DNA from 2 places in the Variovorax sp. dw_954 genome. Region 1 is predicted to be linked to the other one. Evidence: riboswitches for the same ligand, from Rfam matches in the RefSeq annotation. Region 1 holds a riboswitch; the other holds the start of a gene.
The links. Region 1 has a riboswitch for S-adenosylhomocysteine ahead of ahcY (adenosylhomocysteinase). Riboswitches for the same ligand answer to the same signal wherever they lie in the genome.
Positions count from the first base shown of each region.

Region 2: it holds a riboswitch for S-adenosylhomocysteine, as region 1 does, so the genes downstream of both, metH (methionine synthase) here and ahcY (adenosylhomocysteinase) in region 1, are expected to answer to the same signal.

Region 1 is NZ_JAAVVD010000017.1:102,813-109,974, reverse strand. It holds gene HB681_RS24110 (MFS transporter) at 95-1,432, shown strand; gene HB681_RS24105 (hypothetical protein) at 1,500-2,135, opposite strand; S-adenosyl-L-homocysteine riboswitch at 2,403-2,472, shown strand; gene ahcY (adenosylhomocysteinase) at 2,541-3,980, shown strand; gene HB681_RS24095 (TlyA family RNA methyltransferase) at 4,055-4,852, shown strand; gene metF (methylenetetrahydrofolate reductase [NAD(P)H]) at 4,866-5,699, shown strand; gene HB681_RS24085 (septal ring lytic transglycosylase RlpA family protein) at 5,696-6,427, shown strand; gene rlmJ (23S rRNA (adenine(2030)-N(6))-methyltransferase RlmJ) at 6,477-7,162, opposite strand, start outside.
Region 2 is NZ_JAAVVD010000004.1:284,004-291,165, forward strand. It holds gene HB681_RS09565 (glycosyltransferase family 2 protein) at 1-48, opposite strand, end outside; gene HB681_RS09570 (hypothetical protein) at 45-1,715, opposite strand; gene metH (methionine synthase) at 1,866-4,610, opposite strand; S-adenosyl-L-homocysteine riboswitch at 4,636-4,732, opposite strand; gene HB681_RS09580 (PACE efflux transporter) at 4,790-5,230, opposite strand; gene HB681_RS09585 (LysR substrate-binding domain-containing protein) at 5,332-6,240, shown strand; gene HB681_RS09590 (SH3 domain-containing protein) at 6,247-6,990, opposite strand; gene HB681_RS09595 (homocysteine S-methyltransferase family protein) at 7,139-7,162, opposite strand, start outside.

The DNA of each region.
Region 1 (7,162 bases):
CTCGCGCTTCCACATGCCACCGACGCGAAACGTCCGCCCCGCGGCGTGACGCAGTACGTGGCCTCATTTGAAAAAACAACGGGGAGACAACAACATGAATGAGTTGGAGACAAGAACGATCCGCAAGGTGATGCGGCGCATTGTTCCTTTTTTGATCCTTTGCTATTTCGTCGCTTATCTCGACCGCGTCAACGTCGGCTTTGCCAAGCTGCAGATGAACGCCGCGCTCGGCCTCAGCGAAACCGCCTATGCGCTGGGCGCGGGCCTGTTCTTCGTGGCGTACTTCCTGCTGGAGGTGCCGTCGAACCTGGCACTCAACCGCTTCGGGGCGCGCTTGTGGATCGCACGGATCATGGCCTCGTGGGGCCTGGTGTCCGCGCTGTTCGCCTTCATCGACCCCATCTCCAGATCGCTCGGTGTCAGCAACGAGGTGACCTTCTATACGCTGCGCTTCCTGCTCGGCGTGATGGAGGCGGGCTTCTATCCCGGCGTCATCTTCTACCTGACCCTGTGGTTCCCCGCGATCTACCGGGCGCGGGTGGTGTCGCTGTTCATGCTGGCCATTCCGTTCTCGTCGATCATCGGTGCGCCGCTGTCGGGCGCGTTGCTCGGGATCACTGGCGCCGGGCTGGCTGGGTGGCAGTGGCTGTTCGTGCTGGAGGCCGCGCCATCGGTACTGCTCTCCATCGGCGTGATCTTCTACCTGACGGACCGCCCGGTCCTGGCCACCTGGCTCAACAAGGAGGAAATCGACTGGCTGGACACACGGCTTGCGCAAGAAGCCAAGGAAAAGGTCGCCGCCGGCCACGGCCACATGAGCCTCTGGCAATCGATTTCCAACCCGCGCATCCTTGCATGCGCCGCCGTGTATTTCTGCCTCAACGCGGCGAGCTACGGCGTGGCCTTCTTCCTGCCGTCGATCATCAAGGGCTTTGGCGTCTCCAACCTGCAGGCCGGTTTCCTGGCCGCGCTGCCCTTCGTCTTCGGCGCCATCGGCATGGTGACGCTGAGCCGCAACTCCGACCGCACGCTCAAGCGGCGTGAGCACGTGGCCTTCGCACTGGCGCTCGCCGCCGTTGGCGTGGCTGGCGCAGGCATGGTGAGTGCACCGGTACTGATCCTCGGGCTGCTGTGCCTGGGGCAGATTGGCGTGTCGTCGGTGCCGCCGCTGTTCTGGCCGATCCCGAGCAGTTTCCTGACCGGGGCTTCGGCGGCGGCAGGCATCGCAGCGATCAACTCGATCGGCAACCTCTCGGGCTTCTTCGGTCCCTACATGATGGGCTACCTGCACGACAAGACCGGCAGCTTCACCACCGGGCTGATCCTGCTCGGCTCCGTGGCGGCCATCGGCACCGTGATCGCGCTGCGGCTCAAGGTGGAGTCCGAGACGCCCTCGGCGGCCGTCGCGCCCAAGGGCGCCGTCGCGCACTGACCGAAGAATGGCGCGGGCCAACCCGACGAGGGCAGGGGCCGCGCCATTCCCGAGTCCCTCCCCGGACTCACATCGGTGGCTGGAAACCGTTGCGCCCGACCAGCATGCGCAGCGCGGTCGGCTTGCCTTCCTTCTCCTGCGCCGTGATGACCACCTTGGCGCCCGGCACCACCAGCGCGGCCTGGTCCTGGTTGCCCGGCTTGAAGGTGACGACCGGCGTGCCCGCAGGCACGATCACCGTCTGCTCGCCGTCCTTGTACTTGAGCAACAGCTTCTGCCCGCCCGGCACCGATGCCGGCGCAGCAGAGAGCGTGGAAACGGTGGCGTTCGTCATCGTGCTCTCGGGCATGTAGTCCCAGGGCCGGAAGCCTTCGCCGGTGCCGCGTGCGGACTCCGGAAACACCACGATCTCCATCGCGCGCTGCGTGCCGTCGGGTTGCGGCATCGACCCGGCGCCGACGAAGCTGTCGGCCTTGATGTCCGCCATCGTGAGCGGCACGACCTCCGAGACGCTCATGTCCGCGGGCCGCACCAGCGTGACCACTTCACCGCTGCGGTCCTTGACGACCATCGAGTTGGCGTCGACACGTTCAATGACCCCGCGCACTCGGACCTGCGCGGGCGCTTGCGCCGCGGCGACCAGGGGCAGCGCGGACGTGGCCGCAATAACGATCGAAATGGCGAGTTGCTGAGCTTTCATCATGGCTTGGGTCTCCGGACAGGCGATGGGAATCGGCAGTCTAGGACGATCCTTCCAATCCCGCTGGCCAGGGCAGGCTGATGAACGACGTTTCAGGGTCGCAATCCCGTCGGGCCAGTGTCTTTGCGGGCGATCTGTGGCGTTGCGACGCTCGCATGCGCAGGCAGTGAGTGCGGCGCGCCGCGGCTTGCAACCCACCCGGCAAAGGCGCCGTCGCGACCCCGAAACACAGTTCGGCAGCTGTCAAATCGCACCCGCGCTAAAATCCGCCGTTCCGAGGAGCGTTGCAGCGCCGACAGGCGTGAGGCTCGGACCCTTATCGCAACCACGCTCACCCGCTGTTCTCGCGGTGAGTTTTCATACCCCGAACGCAGTGGCATTCTTCAAACCAGCTTTGTTGGAGTTCACATGAGCGCAGTTCTCAAGCCCACCCCCGTTTCCACCGTTGACCAGGCCATCGCCGACCTGTCGCTTGCCGCCTGGGGCCGCAAGGAAATCCGCATCGCCGAGACCGAAATGCCCGGCCTGATGGCCATCCGCGAGGAGTTCTCGAAGGCGCAGCCGCTCAAGGGCGCGCGCATCACCGGCTCGCTGCACATGACCATCCAGACGGCCGTGCTGATCGAGACGCTGCAAGCCCTCGGCGCCGACGTGCGCTGGGCCTCGTGCAACATCTTCTCGACGCAAGACCATGCCGCCGCCGCCATCGCCGCCGCCGGCACGCCGGTGTTCGCCATCAAGGGCGAGTCGCTGAAGGACTACTGGGACTACACCCACAGCATCTTCGACTTCGGCTCCAAGGGCACGAAGGGCGAAGGCCCGAACATGATCCTCGATGACGGCGGCGATGCCACGCTGCTGATGCACCTGGGCCAGCGCGCCGAGAAGGACCAGTCCGTGCTGGCCAACCCGACCAGCGAGGAAGAACGCATCCTCTACGCCGCCATCAAGGCCAAGCTCGCCGTCGACAACACCTGGTACACCCGCAAGTCCGCCGAGATCATCGGCGTGACCGAAGAGACCACCACCGGCGTGCACCGCCTGAACGAAATGTCGGCCAAGGGCACGCTGCTGTTCCGCGCCATCAACGTGAACGACTCGGTCACCAAGAGCAAGTTCGACAACCTCTACGGCTGCCGCGAATCGCTGGTCGATGGCATCAAGCGCGCCACCGACGTGATGATCGCGGGCAAGGTCGCCTGTGTGGCTGGCTACGGCGACGTGGGCAAGGGCTCGGCGCAGGCGCTGCGTGCATTGAGCGCGCAAGTGTGGGTCACCGAGATCGACCCCATCAACGCACTGCAAGCCGCGATGGAAGGCTACAAGGTCGTGACCATGGAGTACGCCGCCGACAAGGCCGACATCTTCGTGACCACCACCGGCAACAAGGATGTCATCACGCACGACACCATGGTCAAGATGAAGGACCAGGCCATCGTCTGCAACATCGGCCACTTCGACAACGAGATCGACGTCGCGTCGATCGAGAAGTACGAGTGGGAAGAGATCAAGCCGCAGGTGGACCACATCACCTTCCCGGACGGCAAGAAGATCATCCTGCTGGCCAAGGGCCGCCTGGTGAACCTGGGCTGCGGCACGGGCCACCCGAGCTTCGTGATGTCGTCGTCGTTCGCCAACCAGACCATCGCGCAGATCGAGTTGTTCACCAAGCAGGACGCCTATCAGGCCGGCAAGGTCTACGTGCTGCCCAAGCATCTCGACGAGAAGGTTGCACGCCTGCACCTGAAGAAGGTCGGCGCGATGCTGACCGAGCTGACCGATGCACAGGCTGCCTACATCGGCGTCGACAAGAAGGGTCCGTACAAGGCGGACACCTACCGCTACTGATCGGCGAAGGATGCAAAGCCTTCGTGCTTCGCACTGCGGTGCGAGCTTGCTTGGGGCGGCCCGGCGCTTCGCTCATGCGCGCTGATCAATTGCTCGTCGAGCGCGGCATGGCCGCGTCCCGATCGCAGGCCGTGCGCCTCATCGCCGGTGGCTTGCGCTGGCGTGATGCCGGCACCACCGACGCGTGGCGCAACGTGGTGAAGAACCGCGACGACCTGCCCGAAACCGCGGAGCTCGAGCTGCTCGACGCGGCCGAATCGCGCTACGTCTCGCGCGGCGGGCTCAAGCTCGAAAGCGCCTTGCGCGTCGCGGGACTCAAGCCATCCGGCAAGCGTTGCCTCGACGTGGGTCAGTCGACGGGTGGCTTCACCGATTGCCTGCTGCAGCATGGCGCATTGCACGTGACCGGCATCGATGTCGGCCACGGGCAACTGCATGCGCGGCTGCGTGGAGATGAGCGCGTCACCGCCATCGAGAAGGTCAACGCGCGCGCCCTGACGGCCACCGACCTGATGCCCGACGACGCGGACGATGGCGCCCTGTCAGAACCGCCGCCCGAGCCATCTTTCGACATCATCGTTGGCGATTTGTCTTTCATTTCACAGACGCTGGTGCTCCCGGCCGTCGTGCAGTTCCTCACGCCTGCTGGCGATTTGCTCATGCTCGTCAAGCCGCAATTCGAATTGCAGCCCGGGCAAGTCGGCAAAGGCGGTATCGTTCGCGACCCGGCCCTTTTCGCAGTGGTCGAGCAGCGCTTGCGGGAGGCATGCGCCGCGCTGAGTCTGCGCGTGGTGAACTGGTTCGACAGCCCCATCGAGGGTGGCGACGGAAACCACGAATTTTTCTTGCACGCCGTTCGCGCAGAGCGGTGAACCGGAGTTGGCCATGCGCCTTCCATTGAGCTTTGAGTTTTTCCCGACCAAGACGCCAGAAGGCGCGGTCAAGCTGCGCGCGGTGCGCCAGCAGTTGTATGCCATGAAGCCCGAGTTCTGCTCGGTCACCTACGGTGCCGGCGGCTCGACGCATGCAGGCACCTTCAATGCCGTGCGCGAGATCCTTGCTGAGGGGGTCGACGCGGCCAGCCATTTCTCCTGCATCGGCGCCACCAACGCCACCGTGCGCGAGCAGTTGGCCGAGCTCAAGGCCATGGGTGTCAAGCGCCTGGTGGCGTTGCGTGGGGACCTGCCCAGCGGCTACGGCGCTGGCGGCGAGTTCCAGTACGCCAGCGACCTGATCGCCTTCATCCGCAACGAGACCGGCAACGATTTCCACATCGAGGTGGCTTGCTACCCAGAAGTGCATCCGCAGGCACGTTCGCCGGAAGCCGATCTCAAGGCCTTCGCAACCAAGGTGCGCGCAGGCGCCGACTCGGCCATCACGCAGTACTTCTTCAGCCCCGAGGCGTACTTCCGCTTCGTGGATGAAGTGCGCGCGCTGGGCATCGACACGCCCATCGTGCCGGGCGTGATGCCGATCATCAGCTCGACGCAACTGATGCGCTTCTCCGACGCCTGCGGCGCCGAGATTCCCCGCTGGATCCGGCTGCGCCTGCAGAGCTATGGTGACGACGTGGAATCGATCAAGTCCTTCGGCGCCGACGTGGTGGCCACGCTGTGCGAACGCCTGCGTGCAGGTGGTGCGCCGGCCATGCATTTCTATACGATGAACCAGTCGGTGGCGACCCTCGGGCTGCTGCAGCGATTGGGCTGGGGTCCATGAGTTCCTGGCGCGTCGGTTGCAGGATTGCAGCGTTGCTCGCGGCGGCATTCACCGCCGGCTGCGTTGTTCCGCCCGCCGCGCCTGGATCGGCCGATACCGAGGATGGGGCGGCTCCGGTGGCCGGCGCCGAGACACCCTCGACGTCTTCCTTTTCCTGGCCGCGCCTGCGTCCACTCTCGCGCCTGCCCGCGACACCGCCCGGGGCTGCGCCGCAGTCGGCCGTCGCGACGGTCAACTACGACATCTACAACTCGGAGTCGGTTGACGACGGCGTGCCGGGCGACAACGCCGGTCCGCGGGAGATCATCGAACGCGGCAATGCCTCGTGGTACGGCATCGAGTTCCACCTGAAGCGAACGGCGAACGGTGAGCGCTTCGACATGAGCGCCATGACCGCGGCCCACAAGACCCTGCCCTTCGGCACCAAGGTTTGCGTGCGCAGCCTGGTCAATGGCAAGGAAGTCCTGGTTCGCATCAATGACCGCGGCCCTTACGCGGCCGGTCGCATCATCGATCTCAGCCGCGCGGCGGCCGAACAGATCGGCATGATGGGCCTGGGCATCAAGCAGGTGTCCCTCTCCGTGATCGATCGCAAGGAGCAACGATGCGGCGGTGCCACGGGTGACGCCGACGGCTTCGAGCCGACGGCCTACACGCCGGCTGCGCCCACGAAGCGCAAGGCGCCCGAGGGCACGCCCAAGGCCGTCAATCCGCGCCAGCGGCGTTGATCACTGCCGTCGCCCCCCAAGGTAGGCGGCCATCCTGTCCAGGATCTTCTCAACCTCCGCTGTCGAGCGAAAACGCCGCATGCCGGTCTTGCGCGAGCAAGACCTTGAGTTGCTCCAGCGCTGGCTGCAGCCGGCCCTTGAGCGTGTAGGGCGGGTTGATGAGGAACATGCCGCTGGCCGGCAATCCCGGCCGCTTCTGGTCGCCGGTCACGGTGGTCAACACCTTGCTCGACTTGACCGTCAGTGTCGCGTGCAGCCACGACTTGCCCGCCTTCGTGGCCATGGTCTTGAGCCGGCGCGGCAGGTCGTGCGCCTCGGGCCGCGGAATGATCGGGTACCACACGGCGTAGGTGCCGGTCGCAAAGCGCTTGAGCGATTCGCCGATCAGGTCCAGTACGCGACCGTAGTCGGTCTTCATCTCGTAGCTTGGGTCGCACAGCACCAGCGCGCGGCGCGAGGGCGGCGGCAGGAACTTGGTGGCGCTGCCAAAACCGTCTTCGCGCAGCACGGCGATCTGGCGGCCGGCTTCGAGCTGCGCGATGTTGGCGTCGAGCGTGCGCGCGTCGGTGGGATGCAACTCGAACAGCTTGAGCTTGTCGTGATCGCGCAGCAGGTGATGCGTGATGAAGGGCGAGCCCGGATAGACGCGTGCGCCGCCATTGGGGTTGAACGCACGCACCAGGTCCAGGTAGGCGTGGATCGCTGGCGCCATCGGCGCATCTGGCGGCGCGGCCG
Region 2 (7,162 bases), on a different contig from region 1:
ACGAAGTGCAGGCAATGCAGCAGGCTTGCTGGCGGAAGACTCGGTCATGGCTCGATGGGAAGGATGCGGTAGGCCCTGACGCCGTCCTTTTCGAGGATCAGGCGGAAGTAGCGGTCGAAATCGGGTTGGGTGTGAATGTAAGGCGCAAGCGCCGTCTTGATGACGATGCTGCCGAAATCCTGCGCACGCAGTTTGCGCGCCAGTTGGGCCGGCGGCAGCATGATGAAGTCGGCATAGCGCCAGGGTCCGAACACGTCGCCATACATCAGGTCCGGCCCGAAGTAGAGCGAATCGTTCAGCATGACCTGGTAGGTCTTGCCTTCGACCGGATGCTCGCGCAGATGGTGCAGCACCTCGTAGCCGGCGACGCGGCGCCTGAAGAACTCCTCGCGGCTTTCAGGCGTGGGCGAGATCTCGCGGATGTTGCGCGCGGAGTGATAGACGCAGGCAGCGCCCAGCAGCAGGATGGCCACGACGCCGATCGCCTTGCCCAGCGTGGTCTCCCGCCCGCCAGGCGGCAGGCTGGCAAGGTCCGCCGCGCCCGCGCCGCGCTTGCGCCAGGCATTGCGGATCCACAGGCCAAGCTGATGCCAGCCGACCGCCGCCATCAACGCGATCAACGGCAGCGCCGGCGTGAGGTAGCGCGGGTAGCGCGAGGTCACGGCCCACACCAGCAGCGACCAGCCGCAGAACAGCATGGCGCCACGCGCGGCGCGCGATCGCCGCACCACCTCGCCGAAGGGCGCGAGCAGCACGGCCCACAACACGCCGTTGGGCGGGTTCGAATGGTTCTCCTGCACGTCGACGAGCTGATGCTGGTAGTCGGCCTCGTTCCAGTTGGTGAAGCCGAAGAGATGCGCGCCCAGGGGATTGAAGGGGTCGCCCGTCATCAGCGCGTTGCGCGCGTACCAGTAGATGCACGGCAACAGGAAGCAGCCTATGGCCAGCAGCCACACCTGCGGCCGGCGCTCGCGCACCAGCACGATCAGGCCCACCAGCGGGAGGAAAGTCAGCGCCTGGTACTTGGAACCCGCCGCCAGACCGAGGAAGAAGGCGCAGAGCGCGAGCCAGCGCACCCCGCGGTCCGGCGCCTCGGCATCGTCGAAATTGCGCCACCACCACCACAGCGCGACGAAGGCCACCAGCACGAACAGCGACACGGCCATGTCGATGTAGGCGTTGTCGTACTGCCCCATGAACAGCCAGATCGCGGCGCCCATGCAGGCGACGACCCGGCTCGCGTACATCACCCCCAGCCGGTAGATCACCAGCACCGAAAGCCAGCCCGCCAGCGCATGCACCAGGTGCGGGAACACGTCGTCATAGACCTGCAACACGGCCGCGTAGAGCAGGTCGTAGTTGTACGGGAACCAGGGATAGCGCAGCCAGTCGTAGACGCCCAGCCGCCCGCTTTCCGCGACCTGCCGCGCATAGGGCAGGTGGTACATGATTTCGTCGTAGGTCACCGGCGGCGCGAGCGGCGCCGACAGCGTGGGCACCAGCGCGAGGAGGAGCCCGACCAGTGCGTAGCGGTCCACCCACGTGACCACGGGCGGCGCGGCAAAGGTCTGCCTGCGCCATCCGCGCCACTGCAAGAGGGCAGCGATCACCCCGGCCGCGACAAGTCCCAGCACCGGCGCCCGCTGCAATGCGCCCACCAGCCCGAGCGCCTGCATCGCCACCACGAAGAGGCCCAGGCCCAGCGAGGTCGCCATGCCCCATTCGAGCCAGCGATCACGCTGCGCCGGTTCAGCCAGGCGTGCAAGGACGGCCTGGCCCAGGCCCCAGCAGGCCGCGACGATGACGGCGAGCGCAGCGTAGTGCGTCGCCGCGAATATCAGCTTCAGAATGTCGGTTCCCCCGCGTCAGAGATTGGGCGCCAGCAGGCGCTCGAGATCGGCCTCGCTGGCCTGGCGCCGCTGCGCCTGGTCCACCAGCTGGTCGTGGCCGATCTTGCCGACATTGAAATAGGTTGCGTCCGGGTGCGCAAGGTAGAAGCCGCTCACGCTCGCAGCCGGCAGCATGGCCAGGCTTTCGGTGACGCTCATGCCGATGTCGTTGCAATGCAGCAGGTCGAACATCGGGCCCTTCACGCTGTGGTCGGGGCAGGCCGGATAGCCGGGCGCGGGGCGGATGCCGCGGTACTTCTCGTGGATCATGTCTTCGTTGCTCAGCGACTCCTGCGGCGCATAGCCCCAGAGGTCGGTGCGCACGCGGTGGTGCATGGCCTCGGCAAAGGCTTCGGCCAGGCGGTCGGCCAATGCCTTGAGCATGATGGCGGAGTAGTCGTCGAGGTCGTCGATGAAGTACTTCTCCTTCTTCTCGACGCCCAGGCCCGCTGTCACGGCGAACATGCCGACATAGTCCTTGATGCCGCTGTCCTTCGGCGCGACGAAGTCGGCCAGGCAGCGGCTCGGGCGCATCACGCCGTCGATCATGTGCTTCTCGGTTTGCTGGCGCATGCCGTACCAGGTGAGCGCGGCCTCGGTGCGTGATTCATCCGTGTAGAGCACGATGTCGTCGTCGTTCACCGTGTTGGCCGGCCAGAAGCCGACCACGCCGCTCGCCGTGAGCCAGCGGCCTTCGATGAGGCGTTGCAGCATGCGCTTGGCATCGGCGTAGACGCGCACGGCCTCGGTGCCGACCACTTCGTCCTTGAGGATCGCGGGGAACGGCCCGGCCAGGTCCCAGGTCTGGAAGAACGGGCCCCAGTCGATGTACTTGGCCAACTCGGTCAGGTCGAAGTTCTTGAACACGCGGCGGCCGATGAACTTGGGCACCGTGGGCGTGAAAGCGGACCAGTCGACGGGCGTCTTGTTGGCGCGCGCCTTGGGCAGCGGCCACAACGGCACCTGCTTCTTGTTGGCATGCTGGTGGCGCACCTTGTCGTAGTCGGCATTCACCTCGTCGATGTACTTGCCGGCCTGGTCCGAGAGCAACGATTGCGCCACGCTCACGCTGCGCGAGGCATCGGGCACGTAGACCACCGGGCCTTCATAGTGCGGCGCGATCTTCACCGCCGTGTGCACGCGGCTGGTGGTCGCGCCGCCGATCATCAGCGGGATCTTCCTGATGCGGAAGTGGTCGTCCTTCTGCATCTCGCCGGCAACGTACTGCATCTCCTCGAGGCTTGGCGTGATGAGGCCGCTGAGCCCCACGATGTCCGCGCCCTCGACCTTGGCACGCGCCAGGATCTCGTGGCACGGCACCATCACGCCCATGTTCACCACTTCGAAGTTGTTGCACTGGAGCACGACCGTCACGATGTTCTTGCCGATGTCGTGCACGTCGCCCTTCACCGTGGCGATGATGATCTTGCCCTTGGTGCGCACGTCGCGGCCTGCGGCTTCGTCGCGCTTCTTCTCTTCCTCGATGTACGGGATGAGGTGGGCCACGGCCTGCTTCATCACGCGGGCCGACTTCACGACCTGCGGCAGGAACATCTTGCCCTGGCCGAACAGGTCGCCCACGATGTTCATGCCGTCCATCAGCGGGCCTTCGATGACGTGAAGCGGTCGGCCGCCCCTGGCAACGATGGCTTGGTACGCCTCTTCCGTGTCCTCGACGATGAAGTCGGTGATGCCGTGCACCAGCGCGTGGCTCAGGCGCTGGCCCACCGTCTGCGGCGCCTCCGGCGTGCCGCGCCATTCGAGCTTCTTGCTCTCGTCCTTGGCGCCGCTCCTGGCGGTCTCGGCCACTTCGACCAGGCGCTCGCCGGCATCGGGGCGGCGATTCAGGATCACGTCTTCCACGCGCTCGCGCAGCGTCGGCTCCAGGTCGTCGTACACGCCGACCATGCCGGCGTTGACGATGCCCATGTCCATGCCCGCCTTGATCGCGTGGTACAGGAACACCGTGTGGATGGCTTCCCGCACCGGGTCGTTGCCACGGAATGAAAAGCTCACGTTCGACACGCCGCCCGACACCTTCGCCCCCGGCAGGTTCTGCTTGATCCAGCGCGTCGCCTCGATGAAATCGACCGCGTAGTTGTTGTGCTCCTCGATGCCCGTGGCCACCGCGAAGATGTTCGGGTCGAAGATGATGTCCTCAGGCGGAAAGCCGATCTCGTCGACGAGGATGCGGTAGGCCCGCTCGCAGATCTCGGTCTTGCGCTCGTAGGTGTCGGCCTGGCCCTTCTCGTCGAAGGCCATGACGACCGCCGCGGCACCGTAGCGGCGCAGGAGCTTCGCATGGTGCTTGAACTGCTCCACCCCCTCCTTCATCGAGATCGAGTTGACGATGCCCTTGCCCTGGATGCAGCGCAGGCCGGCCTCGATCACTTCCCACTTGGAGCTGTCCACCATGATCGGCACGCGCGCGATGTCGGGCTCGCTGGCGATCAGGTTGAGGAAGCGCACCATCGCGGCCTTGCTGTCGAGCATGGCCTCGTCCATGTTGATGTCGATCACCTGCGCGCCGTTCTCGACTTGCTGGCGCGCCACGGCCAATGCATCCTCGAACTGGCCGTTCAGGATCATCCGCGCGAAGGCCTTGGAGCCGGTGACGTTGGTGCGCTCGCCGATGTTGACGAAAAGCGAGCCCTCGCCGATGGAGACCGGTTCGAGGCCGGACAGCAGCATGGGAGGAACGTGATCGGTTGTCTGGGACATGGCACTCACCTGTGTGAATCGGGTCAGCAGGTGAGCGTCGTTGCGGAAAGACCTGGAGAAACCCCAAGCCTGACATGCCCGGCGTGCATGACGCCGGGGATGTTGCAACGCTCCTTGGGAGCCGGGGATTTTAAGCGCTATGCCCCCACGTCTGTCGCGCCACCCTCAAGACGAAAGGCTCAGGCCGCCTGGGCCTTGCCGCCCATCGCCGAGGCCGGCAAGCCGAAGACGCGGTCGAAGCCCCAGTTGAAGGCGAAGGTGTAGACGAGGAAGTAGGCCGACAGCGCCAGGTCCATCACGAGCGCCTGCCAGAGCGTCACGTCGAGCCACCAGGCCACCAGCGGCGCCAGCAACGCGATCAGGCCGCCTTCGAAGCCGATGGCATGCACGATGCGCCGCTTGAGGCTGCGGCCGTGCGTCGTCTGGCGCGATTCCCAGGCCTCGAAGCCCAGGGTGTAGAAAAAATTCCAGGCCAGCGCCACCGCCGACATGCTGACCGCCAGCGGACCCGAATGTGACAGCTGCTGGCCCGACATCAGCGACAGGCCCACGCTGGAGCACAGGATCGCGATGCCCTCGTAGAGGCTGAGGTAGACGACTTTGCGCTGGATGCCTTGCATGATGGAACTGCCACTGGATTCGTTGGGATGGGGTGACTTTATGGCCATCTTTCTGATATAAAAAGTCATCTTCTTTCAGTTTCATTGATAGATCAGACGTCGTGGCCTTCACCAGCGAAACCGTCGAACTCTTCCTGGCCGTGCTGGACCAGGGCTCGTTTTCAGCCGCTGCGCGTTCGCTGGGCCGGGTGCCTTCCGCCGTCAGCATGGCCGTGGCGCAACTCGAGGCGGAGCTCGACCTTCAGCTGTTCGACCGCACCGGCCGCGAACCCAAGCCGACCTCGGCGGCGCGCTCGCTGGAGCCTCAGGCGCGGCTGCTTTCGGCGCAGCTCAAGGCGCTGCAGGTTCAGGCGCTGGGCCTGACCCAGGGCCTGGAGAACCGGCTGACGCTGGCGATTGCGCCGGAACTGCTCTCGGCACCCTGGAGCGCACCCCTGGCCGCGCTGGCGCAGGAGCATCCGCTGCTCGAAGTCGAGGTGCTGGCCGCGCCGCAGGCCGACGCGCTGGCGATGCTGCACACCGGCCGCGCCCAGCTCGCGCTGGTGTTCGAGCGCCCCAGCATCGACGGGCGCGAGGGCTTCCAGGAAGTCGCGAGCGAGGTGCTGGTCACGGTGATCGCACCCACGCATCCGGTCTACGTCGCGGCCGGCAGCCGCCTGGGCGAGCAGCACCTGATCAATACGCGGCAGGTGGTGGTGGCAGGCCGCGACTTCGCATCGCGCGATCCGCGATTCGTGTTCGCGCGCCACACCTGGCGCAGCGACAACGCGCTGGCCGCGCTGAGCCTGATCACGGCGGGCGTCGGCTGGGGCTGGCTGCCGCGCAGCTTCGTGCAGCCGCATGTGGCGACCGGCGCGCTGGTCGAGATCGTTTTCGACAACCTGTCGAACGGGCTCGACCTGTGGGTCGACGTGGTGTGGTCGCGCGAGCGGCCGCTGGGGCTGGGTGCTCAGCGCTTCATCCAGCTTGTTCAACGCGCCGACAAAGGTGCGCTCAAGGCAAAAGGCTGATCCCGTTCAGAACTTGTTCGCCGGCACGCCCGGCGCAAAGTCCTTCATCGGTTCCGTGTACTGCCCCGGCTGCCCCGGCACGCCTCCGGCGCGTGGCGGAGGGCCGCCCGGCGCCTGGGGAGGCCGACCCGGGTTGAATCCTGGCTGAGCGGCGTGTCCCGGATGCGGGGCATAACCCGGATGCGCGTCGTAACGCGGTCGAGGGTCGTAGTAGCCCGGGTGCCCATAGCCGGGGCCGCCCGGCGGCCTCGGCGGCGGCACGTAGCCCGGACCGGGCGGGCGGGGTTGCCAGCCCGCGTGCGGCGGCGGCGGTGGCCGCCATCCGGGCACGGGCGGCGGCGGCGGGCGGCCACCCCACCAGCGGGGTTCGCCGTACCACGGGCGGTCGCGGTAGTAATTGCCCCAGTAGTTGCCGATGCTGAAAGTGACGATCGGCACGCCGATGATCGCGCCGTAGCTGGCCAGCGGCACCGTCGCGCCACCGTAGGGATACGCGAGCCGCGTCGCCGCGGCCCAGCCGCGCAAGCCGTCTGGCAGGACCACATCGCACCAGCCGTAGCCGCCCGTGCATCCGACGACGGAGACCGCCTGGCCCGGCGCGAGCCGCGTAATCAAGGGGTAGTCGTTCGAGGGGCCGGCCCGGAGGTTCACCGAACCACGGGTGTAGGCCTCCTGGGCGGATGCCACGAGCGGGAGCATCAGCGCAAGCGCCCCGATGCCGATCCATCGCATGCCGAAGGTGTTGCTCATGGGTTTGTTTCCTTTATGCGTCAGGGTAGGCCGCACGTGAAACAGTTGTCAATCGGCGGTCACCTTGGCAGACAACGGCTCGAAAGCGCGCTCCGTGCACCGATGCGCGCGTTGGCGCCGGGCTTTACGCCCGCTTCACATCAAGCCTTCAGGCGTCTGCGTCGGCAGGCTC